4 regions of the Vibrio kasasachensis genome follow, and region 3 is predicted to be linked to each of the others. Evidence: predicted binding sites of a transcription regulator. Region 3 holds the regulator's gene; each other region holds the start of a gene.
What was found. Region 3 encodes PurR, which represses purine synthesis genes. Its sites were predicted from a motif close to TNANGNAAACGTTTNCNTNA; they were not measured.

Region 1 (3,214 bases), on a different contig from region 3:
GCTCTCGATATTACTCATTCAAATGTAAATCTGGCACACTGCTGAGCATTTACAAGTAGTGGCAAACGCCGCTAGAAACACAAAAGGAGCCCTAAGGCTCCTTATACCCAAGAAACTTGAAGGTGCAGGTAGGCGGCAAGTAAGAAAGTCCCCTGAGCATAGGTGAACTATGTGATTGGGGCGCGCGAACACAGCCAACACCGCTGCAACTTCAAGTATGACGGATATATCAAACTATTTTCAAATTGAATGGCTTTTACTTCAAGGAAAAGGCGCGCAGTTTACCGTTGTAAACGAGCACCTTTGACACAGAAATAGAATCATTCAAGCAGAAAATTAGGCGTAAACTGGTAGACGCTTACAAATTTCAAGCACTTTAGCTTTCGTAGCTTGAGTAACATCATTATTGCCGATGTTATCTAGGACGTCACACATCCAGTTTGCCAGGTCTTTTGAATCTTCTACGCTAAAGCCACGGCGAGTAATAGCTGGCGTACCAACACGTATACCTGATGTTACAAACGGGCTACGTGGATCATTTGGTACAGAGTTTTTGTTTACCGTTATATTCGCTGCGCCTAACGCTGCATCTGCATCTTTACCTGTGATGTCTTTGTCGATTAAATCAACAAGGAACAAGTGGTTCTCAGTGCTGTTAGATACGATCTTATAACCACGTTCTTGGAACTGAGCTACCATAGCTTTTGCGTTCTGTACTACGCGCGCTTGATATGCTTTAAATTCCGGTTCCATCGCTTCTTTGAACGCCACCGCTTTACCAGCGATTACGTGCATTAATGGACCACCTTGACCACCAGGGAATACAGCTGAGTTCAGCTTCTTGTACATGTCTTCGCCAGCATTAGACAGGATCAGACCACCACGAGGACCAGCTAGCGTTTTGTGCGTTGTTGTTGATACTACGTGTGCATGTGGTACCGGTGTTGGGTATACACCAGCTGCAATTAGACCCGCTACGTGCGCCATATCAACAAACAGGAACGCGTTTACTTTGTCTGCGATTTCACGCATGCGTTTCCAATCAACGATTTGTGAGTATGCAGAAAAGCCACCGATGATCATCTTCGGTTTATGCTCAATTGCCAACGCTTCCATTTCGTCGTAGTTGATTTGACCAGCTTCATCGATGCCGTAAGGAATAACGTTGTAGTGTTTACCAGAGAAGTTTACTGGTGAACCGTGCGTTAGGTGACCACCGTGCGCCAAACTCATACCTAAAACGGTATCGCCTGGATTTAATAGCGCCATGTACACTGCACTATTTGCTTGAGAACCTGAGTGAGGTTGAACGTTAGCATATTCACAACCAAACAGTTGGCATGCGCGGTCAATTGCTAGAGTTTCTGCTTTATCAACGTACTCACAACCACCGTAGTAACGCTTGCCTGGGTAACCTTCAGCGTATTTGTTAGTAAGCTGAGAACCTTGGGCTTCCATTACACGTGGGCTTGTGTAGTTTTCAGAAGCGATAAGTTCAATGTGTTCTTCCTGGCGAAGTGTTTCTTCTTGGATAGCTGCGAACAATTCCGCATCGTAATCTGCGATGTTCATATCACGCTTAAGCATCTGTATCTCCTGACTCAGATTTAGACTGAAAGTTGCAAAAAACTGGCAAACGACCCCGACGCAAACGTTTTCGTCACCGTATTGGCGCGCATTTTAACTAATTTGATCTTGGTCATAAAGAGAAAATTTCAATTTTCTCATGCAGTTTTTTCATATTGAATTTCAAGGTTTATCATGTAGACCTAGATTTCATGTGACTTGAGCCACATAAAGCTTCACACCTTGTAAACGACAATTACATAGGTTTACCTCAAATTGCCTTCTCAAGCTACCGAAAAGCTGATCTTTTCAATACTATGCACACCTTTCGTTCAACCAATCAATAATCTTTGATGGCAAAAAATACACGTAGAGAATACCCAACAGCGATTCAAGAGAGAATTGCTGCTAGTTATTTCTCTATCAGCAGGATTCTTGTTTCATAGGGACGCAATGCTACCATGCTACCTTCAAGTTGAAACGCTTGATTGTCATAGTTAGTGAGTAAGCACTTCGCATTCGCGAGTTCAATATTCGCTGGGAGCTCACACTGAGCTTGCTCAGCATAATAGTTACTAATGGAAATAAGCTGCTGCGTGGCACTCTCTCGCAAATAGACATAACACTGATTGTCTTGTGGCAACAAATCTTGGAACGAGCCTTGAGTAATCACAGGCTGCTGTTTACGTAGTTCAATCAATCTTTTGTAGAAGTAAAACACTGAGTTTGTGTCTTTCAATGCGGCTTGCGCATTAAGATGTAAGTAGTTACTTGCAACCTCAAGCCAAGGCGTACCTTGAGAAAAGCCAGCGTGCAATGAATCATCCCATTGCATAGGTGCGCGGGAATTATCACGCGATTTTTGCGTTAAAATCGCCATCATTTCATCATGGCTCACACCTTGCTGGTTAACCATAATGTCGTACATATTGGTACTTTCAACATCTTGATATTGGCTGATCTCTTGATAACCTGGGTTGGTCATACCCAGCTCTTCACCTTGGTAGATATACGGTGTGCCTTGCATCATATGCAGTGATGCTGCGAGCATTTTTGCTGATTCAACTCGGTATTGTTGATCATCGCCTAAGCGGCTCACAACGCGGGGCTGGTCATGGTTACACCAAAATAGCGCCCCCCAACCATTACCACTTAAGCCAGTTTGCCAATGATTGAAAATCTGCTTTAGTTGAATGAAATCAAATGGCGCATTACTCCACTTCTCACCGTTTGGGTAATCGACTTTCAGGTGATGAAAGTTAAACACCATAGACAATTCTCTACCATCCAGTGCCGAATATTGCTGGCAATGCTCCAGTATTGTCGATGACATTTCCCCCACGGTGACACTGCCATATTTTTGGAACACCGCTTGGCTGATCTCTTGCAAATATTCATGCACTCGGGGACCGTCAGTATAGAAACGGCGCCCGTCACCAATATCATCATTGGGGAAATCTTGCTGCTTTGAAATCAAGTTAATGACATCTAAACGAAAACCATCCACGCCTTTTTCAGCCCAAAAACTAATTACTTTTTTTACTTCTTCCCGCACGGCTGAATTTTCCCAATTTAAGTCCGCTTGTTCAGTAGCAAATAGATGCAGATAATATTGGTTAGTGACTTCATCCAACGCCCAAGCGCTGCC
Region 2 (3,214 bases), on a different contig from region 3:
TTGAACAAACAGCAAAAATGATCGGCATGCACTATTTACCTCCGTTTGTATTTCACAGCGCAATGAGTCGAGACAAAACCAAACTCAATGCCAGCACTAGCAAGCTAATTACTTATATAACCAAGCCACACCTCAAGTCTCATGAAGGGATCTTATAAAGAAGCTTAAACAAAGGTACACAACTTACCCTATCGGTTGCACTTTGTAGTCGAGAGCAGCCAATTATTTGGAATTTGGAGAATAGAATGGAAAATTTTGAGAAAAAAATAGTATTGGTTACAGGGGGAGGAACTGGCATTGGTAGAGCAACCGCATCGGCTTTTATTGCAAAAGGCGCCACAGTAATCATAACGGGGCGCAGACAGGAAGTACTTGAACAAACAGCACAAGAATTAGGAACGCAATGCTATGCCATTGTCAGTGATATCAGTGAAAGCGGTGAGGCTAGCCGAATTATTGATGAAGTGATTAGCCAGTTTGGACAACTAGATGTAGTCGTTAACAACGCGGGAACAGGCAGCATGGGACCACTATCACAAACAACGGATGACATTATTGAAAATATTTATCGTACCAATGTATTTGCGCCTTTGGCACTGATCCGAGAAGCAACCATTCACCTTGCTGAAACTAAAGGTACGGTGATCAATATTTCGTCTGTAACGGCAAGTGGAATGATGCCAGGCGTTGCAGCTTACGCTTCCTCAAAAGCTGCAGTGGAGCATGCCACTCGATTACTTGCAGTAGAACTTGGCCCAATGGGTATACGAATCAATGCGGTTGCACCTGGTCTTACAGACACAGATATCACCGAAGAAGTTAAGGCAAACGAGCAAATGTTGGGGATGATCATCGCGCAAACACCAATGGGACGCTTAGGCGCTCCTAAAGATATCGCAAACGCCGTCATGTTACTTGCTGATAACCGCGCTGGTTGGATCACAGGTCAGTGTGTTCAAGCCGGTGGCGGTTATTTACTGTAACGAAACTCAGAGATAGTTTTAGTTGTTCGCTCAGATAGGGATAATCAAATTACTTGCAACTGTACAATACTCGTTGCAACTTGCCTTGGGGCATAAATCCGTTAGCTAACTTGTTAACGTTCACTGATTGGAAGGTGAATAGTGGTGGTTCGGCGCCACCAGATAGCAAAAACCCCGACAACTCATTGAGTTATCGGGGTCTTTAAATATGTGGTACGCCCTGCAGGATTCGAACCTGCGACCACATCCTTAGAAGGGACGTGCTCTATCCAGCTGAGCTAAGGGCGCGCTACAGGGACAGGATTATACGAGTTAGAACGGGTAACACAAGGGATTTTAATAACATTCCGACCTGAATGCTTAAAAAAAGTGCATTATGAGTATTACTGATTAAAAACAACCCGACGCAAACGTTTGCTTATAGAAGTTTATTAATTTTTTTGCGACAATGCATCGCGTATTTCTCGCCATTCGATTCTGAAGGAAAGACATGACTGCTCAAAACATAGATGGAACGTTGATATCGCAAACTGTGCGTTCTGAAGTCGCTGCACGGGTAAAGGCTCGCAAAGAAGTTGGTTTACGTGCTCCCGGTTTGGCCGTAATTCTAGTGGGTGAAGATGCCGCTTCACAAGTATATGTAGGCAGCAAGCGCCGTGCATGTGAAGAAGTGGGCTTTATATCCAAGTCATTCGACCTGCCAACCACCACGACAGAAGACAAGTTATTAAGTCTAATCGATGAGTTGAATGGTGATGATACGATCGATGGCATTTTGGTTCAGCTCCCATTACCTGCCGGTATCGACACCACACACGTGTTAGAACACATCCACCCAGAAAAAGATGTTGATGGTTTCCACCCATACAACGTAGGTCGCCTTGCACAACGCATTCCTAAGCTACGCTCTTGTACACCTAAGGGTATTATTACCCTGCTGGGTCGTTACAACATCGATCTACGCGGTAAACACGCTGTGGTCGTTGGTGCATCCAACATTGTTGGTCGTCCAATGACGCTAGAGTTGTTACTGGCGGGTTGTACTACAACTACCTGTCATCGTTTTACCAAAGATTTGGAAAGTCACATTCGTCAGGCTGATGTTGTGGTGGTAGCAGTCGGTAAGCCTAATTTCATTCCTGGTGAGTGGATTAAGAAAGGTGCGGTTGTGGTTGATGTGGGTATTAACCGCTTAGAATCTGGCAAGCTAGTTGGTGATGTGGAATACGATAAAGCCAAAGAAAACGCGAGCTTTATTACCCCTGTTCCTGGTGGCGTGGGGCCTATGACGGTTGCAAGCCTTATTGAGAACACTATGCTTGCGTGTGAGCAGTTCCATACTAAGTAACTGGCTCCACACCAAATAGTTGAATTGAAAAAAGGGATGACATTGTCATCCCTTTTTTATTTAGGCTAGAAGAATCAAGCTAAGCGAATCACGAATACCCAATTGTCCAGAAGGAGTATTCGCGGGTTTCGCTAGCTTTGATAATCAATGAGCAAACTAGAGAGATAAAATCACACCCGCCAAAGAGGCACTCATTAGGTTCGCCATTACACCCGCAGCAATTGCGCGGAAACCATATTGAGAGATAAAGGTGCGCTTTTCTGGAACAATACTGCCCAAGCCACCAATCAGCATCGCCATAGTCGAAATATTGGCAAAACCACATAGCGCAAATGTCACAATCGCTTGTGAGTGCTCACTCAGTAATGGTTTAACTTCCATCAATTGAATGAAGGCTACGAACTCATTCACAACGATCTTATTACCAATTAGAGAGCCTGCGATGGTCGCTTCGCTCCATGGCACACCCAGTAGCCAAGCTACAGGGGCAAACAAATAGCCAAGGATCAGCTCAAAGCTTAGGTCGATACCAACTAAACCACCAGCCCAGCCTAACATGCCATTCAGAAGTGCAATCACGCTAACAAAAGCCAACAAGGTCGCGCCAACTGCCACTGCAATGCGCAAGCCTGCCATTGCGCCATCAGCCATAGCTTCAACTACGTTAGTTGCTTTTGGCATCTCAACGTTTTCTAGCTCAACTTCCGGTGCCAGTGTTTCGCTTTCTGGCATCATGATTTTTGCCATCAACAAACCTGCTGGCGCAGACATAAATGCCGCAGCAATCAGGTAGTTCAGATCAACCCCTAATGAGGCATAACCGACTAACGTACCACCAGCAACCGATGCCAAACCACAAGTCATCACAGTAAAGAATTGCGAA
Region 3 (3,214 bases):
ACTAACAGTACGAAAACTTGGAGCATTATCAGATGCAAGAACTAAAAGCTTTTAATGAAAAGCGTGCAGAAATTTACTGGTGGTTTTCTAGTTTGTTTGCCAAAGAGCTTACAGAGGCAGAACTAGTTCAATATCAAAGCCCTGAAATTCGCAGCTTCCTAGCTGGTCTTGGTGAAAACCCAACACTAAAACCCGCAATTGATCGACTTGTTGACGCGCTAAATCGTCAGATCGATCGCGAGGATGGACAACTTGAACTTGCCGCTGATTTTTGTGACTTATTTTTAAAGTCAGACAAGGAATCAGCATTACCTTATGCCTCTATGTATGTGGGTAAGAGCGGTCTATTACATGATGAACCCGCGATAGAGATGGAAGCACTGCTCATTCAACACGGTGTTGCGATCAATAAAGAGATGAATGAACCTGCTGACCATATTGCCATCGAACTCGACCTCTTAGGTAATATGATTATTCGCTCAAATGAACTTGAGCAGGAGCGTCATTTAAATGATGCGCTCATCGAACAAGAATCCTTTATTCGTCAACATATTCTTAACTGGGTACCAAAATTCTCAGCAAAGAGCCAAAGTTTAGACTCGTTTGGCTTCTACTCTGCGGTTGTATCGCTTCTGGTTGCATTCCTAAACCTTGATTGCGACTATCTTGTTGGTGAAGCCGACTAAAATCCGACTTCCGTTTGATGGGAAAAGGTTTTCGTTTGCTACTGGCGACGATGCGGTCTAAAATCGTAACCGAAAACGATAAAAAATATGAATCAAGTGCAAACCGCTGTAAAAAAGCGGTTTTTGTATTTCTAATACTTCCTGCCAATTTATTCAAGAATGTGAATAGCTAGGTGGCAACTATAAATAGGATCACACCTTATGGCCACTATAAAAGATGTTGCGCGTCTCGCGGGCGTTTCAACAACAACAGTCTCGCACGTAATTAACAAAACTCGCTTTGTTGCAGAAACAACTCAAGAACGTGTAATGGAAGCAGTACAAGAGCTAAACTACGCTCCTAGTGCCGTAGCTCGTAGTTTGAAATGTAACAGCACGCGCACCATTGGTATGCTGGTTACTCAATCTACAAACTTATTCTTTTCTGAAGTGATTGATGGTGTAGAAAGCTACTGTTATCGCCAAGGTTATACCTTAATTCTGTGCAATACCGGTGGTATCTACGAGAAACAACGTGACTATGTCCGTATGTTGGCTGAAAAGCGTGTCGATGGTATTTTAGTTATGTGTTCAGATTTCACTGAAGAATTGAGTGAGATGCTTAATCGTCACAAAGATATTCCAAAAGTGGTCATGGATTGGGGTCCTGAAAGTTCGCAAGCCGACAAAATCATCGACAACTCAGAAGAAGGTGGTTACCTCGCAACGAAGTACCTAATTAAACATGGTCACACCGATATTGCCTGTTTAAGTGGTCACTTTGAGAAAGCTGCATGTCAGGAACGTATTCAAGGCTTCAAGCGTGCTATGGCAGAAGCTAACTTACCCGTGGACGAAGATTGGATTCTAGAAGGCAACTTCGAATGTGACACAGCTGTGCTAGCTGCGGACAAAATCGTTGCTATGGATAAGCGCCCTACCGCAATTTTCTGCTTCAATGATACGATGGCACTTGGTTTAATGAGCCGCCTACAGCAAAATGGCATCCGTGTTCCTGAAGATATGTCTGTCATTGGTTACGATAACATTGAACTGGCTGAGTACTTCTCTCCGCCATTAACTACAGTTCACCAACCAAAACGTCGTGTCGGTAAAAATGCGTTTGAAATCTTACTTGAGCGAATTAAAGATAAAGAACACGACAAACGAATATTTGAAATGCATCCAGAAATCGTTGAACGCTCTACAGTAGCTAAAATAAACTAAGCTAATGATTCCTATAACAATAGCTGATGGTCATCACATCAGCTATTGCTTTTCACATTCAACTTAATTCTTGCATTAGGATCACAAATATCTCATAGTGTTGTAATACTTCTATGTCGAAGTATCTTAATCTTTAGCAAAGCAAATTAAGTCACGCACAGGGCAAACCATTCTGAAAAGATGGGACGCAAAGCCACCGGCCTAAACATTATGTATGGCAGCGGGGTTACCGATGGTAGAAATGCACTCGTTAACGGATTACTCTCCTGATTTCTGCATTAGCTGCTATTCTCTCGGACCTGATTTGGTGGCGTATTATTATACACATACACCGAGAAAGTACTGAATGGATAAACCAATACTTAAAGACTCAATGAGGCTATTTCAGCCACTAGGTCGTATTAAATCTCGCTCTATGTTTGGTGGGTTTGGGATCTTCGCAGACGAAACAATGTTTGCGCTAGTTGTACACGACAAACTTCATATTCGTGCCGACAACACACTCACTAAGCAGTTTAAACAACAAGGTCTAGAGCCGTACGTGTATCACAAGCGTGGGTTCCCTGTTGTGACCAAATACTTTGCTTTAAGTGAAGAATGGCAGGACGATTGTGACCAAACACTGCAAGTTGCTCGTGAAGCGCTTGTTAAAGCACAAAGCGAAAAGTCTACTCAAGCTGAAGCCAAACCAACTCGCATCAAGGATTTACCCAATTTACGACTGGCGACAGAACGAATGCTTAAGAAAGTCGGTATCGACAACGTTAAGCAACTCGAACAAACTGGCTCTCTTGAAGCTTACAAGGCTATTCGAGAGTCACACGTTAGTGAAATAAGCCTTGAGCTATTGTGGTCGCTTGAAGGTGCAATAAAAGGAACACACTGGTCAGTGGTTCCGCAATCTCGTCGGGATGAATTACTTTCAAGGTTGCATAACTAAACTCTAAGCCAGCGATAATCGCTGGTTTTTTTTTGAAAGTTTTCGTTGGCTTTACGGTTCTTATTCAACAAGATAGTAAATGAACATCAAGTTCAGGAGAAAAAAATGAATAAGAAGCTTGTTATCGGAGTATTTCTCGTCGCGTTAATTGCCCTGCTGATCACGCAATTTGGTGATCAACTTACGCTGACTAATGCCAAAGCCCAACAAGCTGCACTGAGTGCATTTATCGAACAGAACTTCGTACTCGCAGCCCTGAGCTACTTTTTTGCCTATGTTGCAATCGCCGCATTTTCTATTCCTGGCGCGGCGGTTGTCACCTTACTTGGCGCTGCTCTATTTGGTTTTTGGAGCAGCCTACTGCTCGTTTCATTTGCTAGTA
Region 4 (3,214 bases), on a different contig from region 3:
CAGCGCAGCAATTAAGCGCCAATCAAACTCTTTTGAGTATTCTTTAAATAGCGGTGCCCATTTAGGAAGTTTTTTGTCTAGCGCGCGGATGAATGCACGGGTATCGACATAATCAAAGGTGCCGATATGACCGATGTATTTTTCTTCAAGTTGCGCTAAGTCACCTGATTGTTTTATATGACCAAAATACTCGATGACCATGGCGTAGAGGCTTTCATCATCAGAGCGACGTAAAAACCATGAGGTTGGTTGATCTTCCGTCAATTCGAATGCCGTTGCTACATCAGGGTAGATTCGCTGGGAAAGTGATACTTCGACGGAATCTGCTACCGTAAAACGTACTTTACCTTCGGACACTTGTTTAAGCAGGTCACTCACATCAGCTGAACGATCAATAGCGAACTGAAAACTAGGGTGCTCACTTTTAATTTTGCTCAAGGTTTGATCAAAGTGGGAATCAACCACAATGGTCACAACCGGCTTGCCATCGTTCTGCTCAATTAATGTATCTTGTTTTTTAAGCAGTTGGCTTAAATTACGTGGTCGCCAATGTCCTTTTTTGTAGATCAACTGTTGGCTGACATAGTAGTAAGCGGGTCCGGCTCTAAAACGTTTTAATCTCTCTGGCGATTGGGTTAGACCAGCGGCGATAATATCAATCTCACCATTTTCTAGCGCAGGATAAAGATTGGAAATTTGATAAGCGGGTTTCATTTCGAGGCGAACACCAAGTTCTTGCGCGAACTGACGTGCAATTTCGTAGTCTAGACCAGCAGGACCATCAGGACCTATGTAGTATGAAAGCTGATTATTTAATGTGCCTACACGTAAAACGCCGCGTTCACGAATTTGATCTAAATCGCTTTTTGGTGCCGATTCGATCTGGCAACCGACCAGCATGACAGCGCTGATTGCGAATAAGAGATAAGCTCGTACTTTATTAATCATCATTCATAGTGTCTCGTACTTCATGTACGGCATTTATATCAGAGTAGACGGGTAAGGCAAAGTAAAGCTGAAGCTATCGCGAGCATGGCTTTATTTTTCTGTCATATGTGACAAATTTACGTTTAGTATCTGTGGCTTGTGTAGTCGCTTTAAGCTAAGCAATGTCAGGTGGGATAAGCGTTGAATCATAATAGCTAAATATGCTGTATTTCAAATTTGACAAAAAAATAAAGCAAACGTTTGCTTTTAGTGTTACATCACAAAAATAAATCCTTTATAATGCGCCCGAAACCAGAGATGAAATCGGTATAAGTTGTCGGTAGGTTGCCAGTAACTATCTGAATTTATTCCAATATCACCTTAATCAATTGCAGAGAGACCTAAGCACATGAGAATTTTGCGTGGCTCCCCAGCTCTTTCCGAGTTTCGTGTTAACAAGCTACTAGAACTTTGCCGTGAACAGCAGTTGCCTGTGAACGGTATTTACGCCGAGTTTATGCACTTTGCTAATTTGTCGTCGGATCTAGATGCTTCAGACTTAGACAAGCTTGAAAAGCTACTTACCTATGGTCCAACGATTGAAGAGCATGAACCACAAGGTTTGTTGCTTATCGTGACACCACGTCCAGGGACTATCTCTCCGTGGTCTTCAAAGTCGACGGACATTGCCCGTAACTGTGGCTTAGACAAAGTAAAACGTCTTGAACGCGGCACGGCTTATTATGTGGAATCTTCCGTCCCCCTTTCTGATGAGCAAATTCAAACAATCAAAGCGCTCATTCATGACCGCATGATGGAAACGGTATTCACCGAATTTGAAGCGGCTGATGCGCTGTTTAATGTATCAGAACCGGCTCCAGTGGCAGAGGTTGATATCTTAGCTGGTGGTCGTCTCGCACTTGAAAAAGCAAACGTTTCCCTTGGTCTTGCACTGGCAGAAGACGAAATTGATTACTTGGTTGAGAGCTTTATCAAATTGGGTCGCAACCCAAAAGATATTGAATTGATGATGTTTGCGCAGGCAAACTCAGAACACTGCCGACACAAAATCTTTAATGCAGACTGGACTATCGACGGTATCGATCAAGATAAGTCTCTATTTAAGATGATTAAGAACACATTCGAAATCACACCGGAATACGTGTTATCTGCTTATAAAGATAATGCCGCGGTAATGACGGGTTCAAAAGTGGGTCGATTCTTCCCAGATCCTGAAACGCGTCAGTACAACTATCATCATGAAGACGCACATATCTTGATGAAGGTAGAAACTCATAACCACCCAACCGCTATTTCGCCATGGCCAGGAGCATCAACCGGTTCTGGTGGTGAAATCCGTGATGAGGGCGCAACTGGTATTGGTGGCAAACCGAAAGCGGGTCTGGTGGGCTTTACCACTTCAAATTTACGTATTCCGGGTTTTGAACAACCATGGGAAACGGATTTTGGTAAACCGGGTCGTATTGTTAATGCGTTGGATATCATGCTAGATGGCCCACTTGGTGGCGCGGCATTTAACAACGAATTTGGTCGTCCTAACTTGCTTGGGTACTTCCGTACATATGAAGAGAAGGTTACTTCTCATGCAGGCGAAGAAGTACGTGGTTACCACAAACCAATCATGATTGCTGGTGGATTGGGTAATATCCGTGACCAACACGTGCAGAAGAAAGAGATCCCAGTAGGCGCGAAGCTTATCGTGCTTGGCGGTCCTGCGATGAACATCGGTCTTGGCGGCGGCGCGGCTTCTTCAATGGCGTCAGGGCAATCGGCAGAAGATTTAGATTTTGCTTCGGTACAACGTGAGAATCCAGAGATGGAGCGTCGTTGTCAGGAAGTGATTGATCGCTGTTGGCAACTTGGCGAGCAGAATCCAATTGCATTTATCCACGATGTGGGTGCGGGCGGTATTTCAAATGCGCTTCCAGAATTAGTCGATGATGGCGAACGTGGTGGTAAGTTCCAATTACGTGATGTACCAAATGATGAGCCAGGCATGAGCCCGCTAGAGATTTGGTGTAATGAATCGCAAGAGCGATATGTACTGGCTGTAGCTGTGGAAAACATGGCTGAGTTTGACGCGATCTGTAAACGTGAACGTGCGCCCTATGCAGTAGTTGGCGAAGCGACAGAAGAACGTCATTTGACGTTGGAAGATACGCATTTCGACAATACGCCAATTGATATGCCAATGGAGATTCTTCTTGGCAAGGCTCCGAAGATGCATCGTGATGCGACGACATTGAAAGTTGAGAGCCCAGCTATC

Region 1: the regulator PurR is predicted to act here: its motif matches at 1,644-1,663, upstream of glyA (serine hydroxymethyltransferase).
Region 2: the regulator PurR is predicted to act here: its motif matches at 1,386-1,405, upstream of folD (bifunctional methylenetetrahydrofolate dehydrogenase/methenyltetrahydrofolate cyclohydrolase FolD).
Region 4: the regulator PurR is predicted to act here: its motif matches at 1,177-1,196, upstream of purL (phosphoribosylformylglycinamidine synthase).

Annotation. Positions count from the first base shown of each region.
Region 1 covers NZ_JAKJTB010000008.1:99,011-102,224, reverse strand. Annotated here, with positions in the region: gene L4C38_RS00790 (hypothetical protein) at 1-59, shown strand, start outside; gene glyA (serine hydroxymethyltransferase) at 337-1,587, opposite strand; gene treC (alpha,alpha-phosphotrehalase) at 1,979-3,214, opposite strand, start outside.
Region 2 covers NZ_JAKJTB010000008.1:289,988-293,201, reverse strand. Annotated here, with positions in the region: gene L4C38_RS01755 (NAD(P)H-dependent oxidoreductase) at 1-158, shown strand, start outside; gene L4C38_RS01750 (SDR family NAD(P)-dependent oxidoreductase) at 246-983, shown strand; tRNA gene L4C38_RS01745 (tRNA-Arg) at 1,195-1,271, opposite strand; gene folD (bifunctional methylenetetrahydrofolate dehydrogenase/methenyltetrahydrofolate cyclohydrolase FolD) at 1,474-2,331, shown strand; gene L4C38_RS01735 (NupC/NupG family nucleoside CNT transporter) at 2,488-3,214, opposite strand, start outside.
Region 3 covers NZ_JAKJTB010000015.1:101,803-105,016, reverse strand. Annotated here, with positions in the region: gene torD (molecular chaperone TorD) at 33-686, shown strand; gene purR (HTH-type transcriptional repressor PurR) at 888-1,892, shown strand; cyclic di-GMP riboswitch class I at 2,044-2,126, shown strand; gene L4C38_RS13225 (TfoX/Sxy family DNA transformation protein) at 2,239-2,832, shown strand; gene L4C38_RS13220 (TVP38/TMEM64 family protein) at 2,938-3,214, shown strand, end outside.
Region 4 covers NZ_JAKJTB010000020.1:8,545-11,758, forward strand. Annotated here, with positions in the region: gene mltF (membrane-bound lytic murein transglycosylase MltF) at 1-951, opposite strand, end outside; gene purL (phosphoribosylformylglycinamidine synthase) at 1,337-3,214, shown strand, end outside.